2 regions of the Amorphus sp. MBR-141 genome follow, and region 2 is predicted to be linked to the other one. Evidence: riboswitches for the same ligand, from Rfam matches in the RefSeq annotation. Region 2 holds a riboswitch; the other holds the start of a gene.
What was found. A riboswitch is a leader RNA that binds a small molecule or an ion and turns the genes downstream of it on or off. The one in region 2 is predicted to bind cobalamin.
Positions count from the first base shown of each region.

Region 1: another riboswitch for cobalamin. It lies ahead of ACSSVZ_RS27450 (ABC transporter substrate-binding protein); the one in region 2 lies ahead of ACSSVZ_RS16105 (TonB-dependent receptor plug domain-containing protein).

Region 1 is NZ_JBRJGW010000056.1:1,750-6,394, forward strand. It holds gene ACSSVZ_RS27445 (conjugal transfer protein TraG) at 1-2,014, opposite strand, end outside; cobalamin riboswitch at 2,258-2,477, shown strand; gene ACSSVZ_RS27450 (ABC transporter substrate-binding protein) at 2,641-3,651, shown strand; gene ACSSVZ_RS27455 (FecCD family ABC transporter permease) at 3,648-4,645, shown strand, end outside.
Region 2 is NZ_JBRJGW010000011.1:155,940-160,584, reverse strand. It holds gene ACSSVZ_RS16110 (aromatic ring-hydroxylating oxygenase subunit alpha) at 1-1,174, opposite strand, end outside; cobalamin riboswitch at 1,294-1,503, opposite strand; cobalamin riboswitch at 1,761-1,964, shown strand; gene ACSSVZ_RS16105 (TonB-dependent receptor plug domain-containing protein) at 1,991-4,063, shown strand; gene ACSSVZ_RS16100 (ABC transporter substrate-binding protein) at 4,063-4,645, shown strand, end outside.

The DNA of each region.
Region 1 (4,645 bases), on a different contig from region 2:
TCTCCGGCCCCATCGCTTCGTTAACGCCATAGACGCGCGCCGGCTTCGACAGCCGATCCAGGGCGCGCTTGTCGGCGACGACATCCGACTCGTCCGCGTCAAGCCCCGGAATATCCGGCTGCCCCGGCTCGACGGGCTTCGCGACCTCTTCTTCCGCCAAGCCCGGGTGGCGTTGCTGCTGGAGCCCGCCTTCCTCGACAAGAGAACCGTGCCGGGTACCGTCTTCGTCGGAAGGCATCAGGCGGTCGTCGGTATCGCGCACCTGGCCGCTCCAGTCGTCGGGGCGCGATGCCGGTTTGTCCTCGTAGCCACCTTCGGAAAGATGTGGGGCCGGCAGAACACGCTGGGTAAAGTTCCGATCTTCGTAATAGCGGAGTTTCTTCGCCCGGATCGGCGTCAGACCGGAGACCAGCACCAGCTCGTCCGCGGACGGCAATTGCATCACCTCGCCGGGCGTAAGCAACGGCCGCGCCGTCTCCTGGCGGCTGACCATGACATGCGACAGCCACGGCGCCAGCCGGTGGCCGGCATAGTTGCGCTGCGCCCTGAGTTCCGTCGCCGTGCCGAGGGCGTCGGAGATGCGCTTCGCCGTCCGCTCATCGTTTGATGAAAAGGCGACGCGCACATGGCAGTTGTCGAGAATGGCGTTGTTCTCGCCATATGCCTTGGATATCTGATTGAGCGACTGCGCAATGAGGTAGGCGCGGATGCCATACCCGGCCATGAACGCGAGCGCCGTTTCGAAGAAATCGAGCCGCCCCAGCGCCGGGAACTCGTCGAGCATCATTATGAGCTGATGCCTGCGGGTCTTCTTCGGGTCTCCTTCCAGCCGCTCGGTCAACCGCCGCCCGATCTGGTTCAGGACCAGCCGCACCAGCGGCTTGGTCCGGGAGATGTCCGAGGGCGGAATGACCAGATAGAGCGAGACCGGATGTTCGGCATCCATGAGATCGGCAATGCGCCAGTCGCAGGCCGAGGTCGTCGCCGCGACGGTAGGGTCGCGATAGAGGCCGAGGAAGGACATGGCGGTGGAGAGCACACCCGAGCGCTCGTTCTCCGACTTGTTCAGCACCTCACGCGCGGCCGAGGCCACGACCGGATGGACGCTCGGGTTCTCCGGCGTGCCGAGATGGTTGGTCGCCATCATGCGCCGCAGCGTCGCGGCGAAGGACCGGCGCGGATCAGACAGAAAGGTGGCGACGCGCGCCAGCGTCTTCTCCTCCTCGGCGTACAGCACGTGCAGGATGGCGCCGACCAGCAAGGCGTGACTGGTCTTTTCCCAATGGTTCCGGCGTTCGAGCGCGCCCTCGGGATCGACCAGGATATCGGCGATGTTCTGGACGTCGCGCACCTCGTCCGGCCCCTTGCGCACCTCCAGCAATGGATTATAGCGGGCGGAGCGCGGGTCGGTCGGATTGAACAGCAGGCAATGGGAGAACTTCGACCGCCAGCCGGCCGTGAGCTGCCAATTCTCGCCCTTGATGTCGTGGATCACCGCCGAGCCGGTCCAGGTCAGCAGCGTCGGCACGACGAGGCCGACGCCCTTGCCGGATCGCGTCGGCGCAAAAGCCATGACATGCTCCGGCCCGTCATGGCGCAGGTATTGGTCCTTCAGCCGGCCGAGGAACACGCCCGCCGGACGAAACAGTCCCGCTTTCTCGATCTCCCCCTTCACGGCCCAGCGCGACGACCCGTAAGTGGTGACGAGCCGGCTCTGCCGCGCCCGCCACAGGGAGCCGGCGATGGCGGCGGCACACCCCATGAAGCCGCTGCCCGCTGCCAGCATCCCGGCCTTGTCGAACACCTCCGGCGCATAGGCCTCGTAGAAATACCACCACTCGAATAGCTTCCACGGCTCAAAGACCGGCCAGCCGAACAGGACAAACCACGGGCTACCGAGCTGCGCCTGGTAACCCAACATGTCGGCGCACCACTGTGTCGCCGTCCACACCCCCAGGATGACTATGGCGAAGACGACCGCGATCTGACCGATGAGGAGCTTTGTGGGAGTCATGAACGTCGTTCCGCTGCTTGAGGCACACGGAACGAGATTCGCCCAGAACGCCGGGAACGCTTATGGCTTTTATGTACGCTGGAATGCGATGAACCGCACGTGGATTGGCTTTTGTCGATTGTGCTTTCATTATGAGCAGCAATGGGGAAGCACCATGAATATAGACAGAAGTCGTAAGGTCACCGGGATAAATGCCCTGCGACAAAATCATTTGCGATTGACACGCCTCCTGTACTCCGTGTTTTACTTTCGGCCAGCTTCGGTTCCTGTCCCGCCCCACGCGGCGGGAGGGATTAAAAGGGAACACGGTGTGGTGTAGCCATCAGGCGCCAAATCCGTGACTGCCCCCGCAACTGTAAGCGGCGAGTCTTTGCGCCATTAGCCACTGACGAAATGTCGGGAAGGCGGCGCATAAGGCTAGGACCCGCGAAGTCAGGAGACCTGCCGCAAGCGTGTCACTCACCGAACCGCGGGGCGCGGAGTCGGGCGGGGTTCCCGCAGCGGTGACTTTCGCCGCCTGCGGTTGGAAGTATCTCCTTTCAAGCCAGGCAAAGTGACCACAAGGCTGGAGTCCGTCAATGGAATCCACGTCTCCGCCTGACTTGTTACGGGGAGGAAGAGCCCTCATGAAGACCTACATCATTTCCGCATTCATTCTGGGAGCGGTCACTTCCACTGCACAGGCAGAGCCGACACAATATCCGCTGACGATTGAAAATTGCGGACAGGAAATCACATTTGAAAACGCGCCGGATCGCGTTGTTTCCATCGGCCAGGGCGGAACGGAGTTGCTTTATTCTCTGGGTCTTGCCGATGTCGTGAAGGGCACTGCACTTTGGCGCAGCGATGTGTGGGAGCAATTTGCTGATGTCAATGCGGGGATCGAGCGGCTGGGTGACAATGAGCCAAGCTTCGAAAGCATCGTGGCCAAGCGCCCGCAACTGGTCATTGCCGATCTGATCAACTCCATTGGCCCGAACGGCCGCATCGGCACGCCCGAGCAGTTCGCGGATCTCGGTATCGAGGTCTATGTGCTGCCGGACCAATGCACGGATATCGGCCCCGGGGCGAGCGGCGGCGCGGGCGCGCGCTACAAGCCGTTTGTTCTCGACCAAGTTTATCACGGGGTTGCCGATCTGGCGCGGATTTTCGATCGAAACGAACGCGGTGCGGCATTGATCGCCGATCTCAAGGCGCGCGAAGCTGGCGCGAAGGCGCGCGTCGCGGATGTTGGCGAGGGGATTTCCGCTGTCTTCTGGTACTCCTCCGCATCCCGGGAAAGCGACCCCTGGGTGGCTGGACAAAACGGCGTGCAGGGCTACATGGCGCGGACGCTTGGCGTCACGAATGTTGTCGACATCATCGACGATTGGCCGACGGTTGGCTGGGAAACCATCGCGCGCGCCAATCCGACCATGATCATCGCCCCCGATCTGGCACGCCGCCGCTACCCGCTGGATGCAATCGACGTGAAGCGCGACTTTCTCAGGGAGGACCCCGTTACGCGCTTCATGGACGCGGTGGAGAATGATCGTATCGTCCCGCTCGATCCGCAGGAGATCGCCCCTTCCCTGCGCCTCGTTGACGGGATTGAAAAACTTGCCGAGGCAATCGCAGCGATCAAGGGGCAGGAATGAGCGGCGATGCTCTACCCCTGCCGCGGGGCCAGAGCCTAACATGGCTCTGGCTTGCGCCGCTGATTCTGCTCCTGGCGTTGCTTGCGGGCACCGCCATCGGCGAGACGAATATTGCCTTCGATGTGGTCCTGCAAACCATTGCCAACCGGTTGTGGGATGCAGGCTATGCGGTTGACCGGATCGACGAAGGTATCATCTGGAGTTACCGGTTGAGCCGGGCCATCGTAGCGGCGGCCTGTGGCGCGGGGTTGGCGCTGACTGGTGTGGTCCTGCAGGCGCTGTTGCGCAATCCTCTCGCCGATCCCTATCTCATGGGACTATCCGCCGGAGCCTCCACCGGCGCGGTGCTGGTCAGCGTGGCCGGTATCGGTGCCGGCGTCATCTCCATGTCCTTGGGGGCATTGGCGGGGGCGCTCATGGCGTTTGGTTCGGTGGTCCTTCTAGCCCATGCCGTATCCGGCGGGTCGGGCGGCGGACGTGCAACGCAGGCCGCCGCTGCCATCATCCTTGCCGGGATCGCCGGATCGCAGATGTTCAACGCGCTGACCGCCTTCATCATCGCCAAATCCGCCAATGCCGAGCAGGCGCGCGGCATCATGTTCTGGCTGATGGGCAATCTTTCGGGCGTTCGCTGGGAGGATGTGCCCGCCACGATGCTGGCCGCCCTTGTGGGGTGCGCGGTCTGTATATGGCACCGCCGCGCGCTCGACGCCTTCACCTTCGGCGCCGATAGCGCGGCCTCGCTGGGAATAAACGTTCGCCAGGTTCGCGGAACGCTGATTGCCGTCACCGCCATGATGGTCGGGGTCATGGTCTCGAAGGTTGGCTCCATCGGGTTTGTCGGGCTGGTGATCCCGCATGCCATGCGGTTTGTGGTGGGAACGCGGCATGACAGGCTGGTGCCGGCTTCGGCCCTTTGCGGCGCGGTCTTTCTGATCGCCGCCGATGTAATCTCGCGGGTGATCGTGCCGGGACAGGTCTTGCCGATCGGTAT
Region 2 (4,645 bases):
CGAACTGCTCGACGCCGCCTTCGTGCTCGGGGGAGTAGGGGCCGGGCTCGTATGCGGGCGAGCGGATGCCGAAGGCGTTCTCCTCGACGATGCGGCGGTCCTGGTCGTTGGTCTCGGTCCACACGTGGGTGAGCTCGGCGAGGTCGTAGTCGACGCCTTCCACCGCCTCCCGGTCGACGAGCCACTTGGTGGTGACGGCGGTCTCCTCCGGCCCCAGCGGCAGCACCCGGAAGGTGACGGCGTGGTCCGACAGGATGTGGTTCCAGGTGGTCGGATAGTGGAACAGCAGCATGGCGCCGATGCGGGCGGAGCCGACGGCGGCGGAAAGGGGCCGCTTCACCGCGGCGCGGCCGGACAGGGTGTAGCTGACCGCCTCGCCGAGGAGCGGCATGCGGGTGATGCGGCTGGCGCCGCCCTCGGCCATGCGGAAGGCGGCGGGCAGGCCGCGGGCCTCGCAGGCGGCCCAGTGGGCGGCGATCTCCGGGTCGTCCATCGCCCCGGCGACGCCGGTGACGCCCGGCGCTTCCGGGTAGGTCTTGCAGAGCTCGGGATGGTTGGCCGAGCAGTGGTAGCACTCGCGGTTGTTCTCCCAGACGAGCTTCCAGTTGCCCTTCTCCACGATGGTCGTCTCGAAGGCGACCTTCGCGTCCTGCAGGCGGTGCGGCGCGAGGTAGGGCTCGATCAGCGCCCGGGTGGGGGCGAAGTCGGCCGGCGCGTCGGCGAGCGACAGGAACACGTAGCCGGCGACGGCCTCGCAGGCGACCGGCTTGAGGCCGAAGGCGGCGGGATCGAAGCCGTCGCCCATCTGGCGGGCGAAGACGAGGCGGCCGTCGAGGTCGTAGGTCCACTGGTGGTAGGGGCAGACGAGCCGCGCCGAAGTGCCCCTGGCGGCGGAACAGATGCGCGAGCCGCGGTGGCGGCAGGCGTTGTGGAAGGCACGGATGCGCCCCTCGCGGTCGCGCACGACGATCACCGGATAGTCGCCCACCTGCAGCGTGAAGAAGGCGCCGGGACGGGCGAGCTCGCACGCGTGGCCGACGAACAGCCACTCGCGGTACCAGACGTGCTGGAGGTCGGCGGCGAACCAGTCCGGATCGGTGTAGAAGGGCTGATCGAGGCTGTAGCCCGGGCGGCGCGCCGCGATCCGGTTCAAGATGTCGTCGCGTGAACCCATGTCCCCGTCCATCCTCGGCTGGGCCCGCAGAGCGCGGCGCGGACGGAAGGGAACCGGCCCGCGCGGAGAGACGATGCTTCCGCAAGGCAAGGACCCGATCGCCCACCGCGATCAGTCGGGACGTGTCACCGTTCGGGGCTGGTTTCCGGGCTGAAGGAGCGTCTCTTCGAGGACCGTCGCGATTCCTTCCCAGGCATCTGCCCAGTGGAACTCCCTGTCGCGACGTTGACTCCCTTGACCGTTGCGGGGGCAGCTCCGGATTTTCACCGGATTCCCAATTCTCCCGGCCTTCCAAGCGAGGACCGGGCACCCTGAACCCGGCCACCATCGCCCGGCGCGCAAGGCGGGGCGCGCGCAAAAGCGACGTCGCATGGACGACCGGCGACATGGGCGCGCCGGCGTGGCCGGGAACGGGGCGGCCCATGGCGCGGTCGGGGCCCGCGGAGGCGGCCTGGTGCTGGCGGGAATCGCGAAAGAACGGCCCGGACGGACGTGGCCCGAGGGTCGGGCGAGGGCCGCCGCGGCGGGGCCAAGGCGTTGAAAAGCAAGCCTGCCTGCGCGCGGCTTGACTCCGATCCGCCAGCCACTATCCCTGACGGTCGACGGTGCCCGCAAGGGCTCAATAGGGAACACGGTGAGGCGCGCCTGCGCGCCGAATCCGCGACTGCCCCCGCAACTGTGAGCGGCGAGTCATCCGCGCGAATGCCACTGGAGCCGGTCCGGCCCTGGGAAGGCAGCGGAGCGACGAGGACCCGCGAGTCAGGAGACCTGCCGTCATCCGTGGTCACGCGCGGTCGCATCGGGCGGGGTGTCTCGATGGGTACGGTCTCCATGGTCCTCCCATGGAGCCGCCTCGATCGCGGTGACGTGCCATCCGGCCGCGTGCCGCTCGAGGACTGCCACATGACCTTCTTCCCGACGTCCATCCGTGGACGGCCCGATGCCGTTCGCCATGCCGCGGCGTTTGCCGCCGTTCTCTGCCCGCTGTCACTGTCGCTTCCGCTTGCCGCCCATGCCCAGGACGCCGACCTGGGCGACGCCGCCGTGGTGGCGCTTCCCGAGATCTCGGTGACCGCCAACCTGGCTCCGACCGCACGCGACAAGGTCGGCAGCGCCATCACGGTGATCACCGGCGCGGACCTGCGGCAGCAGAAGATCCGCTTCGTCACCGATGCGTTGCGCCAGGTGCCGGGGCTCGCCGTCAACCGGACGGGGCCGGCGGGGCAGCTGACCCAGGTCCGCATCCGCGGGTCGGAGGGCAACCAGACCAAGGTCTTCATCGACGGCATTCCGGTGAACGATCCGGCGTTCGGGTCCGAATTCGACTTTTCCAGCCTGCTTGCCGACGACATCGAGCGCATCGAGGTGCTGCGCGGGCCCCAGAGCGCGCTCTACGGCTCCGACGCGGTGGGCGGCGTCATCAACATCATCACCCGCACCGGGCAGCCCGGCACCCAGGTCTCGGCCCGGCTGGAGGGCGGCTCGTTCGGCACGGTCAACGGCAGCGCCTCGGTGAGCGGCGCCAACGAGCATGCAAACTTCATCGCCAGCGCGATGGGGTTCAAGACCGACGGGATCTCGGCGGCCAGTTCCGATCTCGGCAACACCGAGAAGGACGGCTATCGCAACGGCACCGTCTTCGCCAAGGGCACCGTCTCGCCGAACGAGCTCGTCGACGTCACCGGGGTCGTCCGCTACACCGGCACCAAGGCCGATCTCGACAGCGAGGCCTTCCTGCCGGCCTACGGCCACACGGGTCCGGTCGACGCGCTGCAGGATTCGGTCGGAGAAGACCTCTACGGCCGCCTGCAGGCGCGCCTCAGCCTGTTCGAGCGGCGCTGGCAGCAGACGGCCGGGATCACCTACACCGACCAGAAGACCAAGTACCGCGATCTCGATCCGACGACCGTCACCAGCATCTACCAGGGCAAGAAGCGCCGGCTCGACTACCAGTCGACCTTCTTCTTCGAGACGCCGGAGATCGCCGACGCCGAGCACGTGCTCACGGTCGCCGTGCAGGACGAGGAGGACACGGTGACCTCCGACAGCGCCTATGCATCGTTCGACCGCTCGATCCATTCGACCGGCCTCGTCGGCGAGTATCAGCTGGAGGTGTTCGACGCGCTGACGCTCACCGGCAGCGTCCGGCAGGATTTCAACGAGCTCTTCGAGGACGCCACCACCGCCCGCGCGACGGCGGCCTACCGCATCGACCGGACCGGCACCAAGCTGCGCGGCTCGTTCGGCACCGGCGTGAAGAACCCGACGATGTTCGAACTCTACGGCTACACCAACACCTATCGGGGCAACCCGGACCTGAAGCCCGAGCAGGCGACCGGGTGGGACGTGGGTGTCGACCAGGAGCTCTTCGGCGGCACGGCGGTGGCGGACGCGACCTACTTCAACCAGCGCATCTCCGACCTGATCACCGGCTCCGGCCAGACCTCGATCAACATGCCGGGCACCTCCGAGATCGACGGCGTGGAGGTCGGCCTGACGGTCACGCCCATCGACCCGCTGACGGTGCGGGCGTCGTACACCTACACCGACGGCCGGGATTCCACGGGCGCGGAGCTGGTGCGTCGGCCGCGCAACGTCGCCAGCCTCGACATCAACTACCGGTTCCTGGACGGCCGGGCCAACGTCAACCTCGGCATCGACTACAACGGCGCCCAGACCGACTGGGTCTACAACGCCTCCTACACGCAGAAGACCGTCATCGACCTCGACGCCTACACCCTCGTCAACCTGGCGGCGTCCTACGACATCAACCCCCATACGCAGATCTACGGGCGGGTGGATAACCTGCTCGACGAAGACTACTACGAGGTGTGGGGGTACGGGACGGAGGGGATCGCCGCCTATGCTGGCGTGAAGCTGACCTTCTGATGGCGCCGATGCGCCGACATGCGGCGGCCGCGCTCGGCGCGGCCGTCACCGTCGCTTTCGCGGCCGCGGCGGGCCCGCGACCGGCGGCGGCCGACGGGCCACCGGCGGCGCCGGCGCGCGTCGTCTCGATGAATCTGTGCGCCGACGAACTGCTGCTGCGGCTCGCCGATCCCGACCAGGTCGCGTCGGTGACGTACCTCTCCCAGGATCCGGACCAGTCGACGGTGGCGGCGGAGGCCCGGCTCCACCCGGCCAACCACGGCCGGGCCGAAGAAGTCCTCCGCCTCGATCCGGATCTGATCCTGGCCGGCCGCTCCACGACGCGCGCCGCGGTGGATCTCCTGCGCCGCGTCGGCGCGCCGGTGGTCGAACTCGACGTGCCGGCGACGCTGCCGGAGGTGGAGAGCCAGATCGGGGCGCTGGGCGCCATCTTCGGCAATCCGGCGCGCGCCGATGCGATGATCGCGGAGATCGAGGCCGCCTTCGGCGGGCGCGAAGGGCCGCCGGCGGGCGATGCCCCGACGGCGGTCGTGTTCGCCCCCAACGGGTTCACGGTGGGGGAGGGGTCGCTGGTCCACGCGA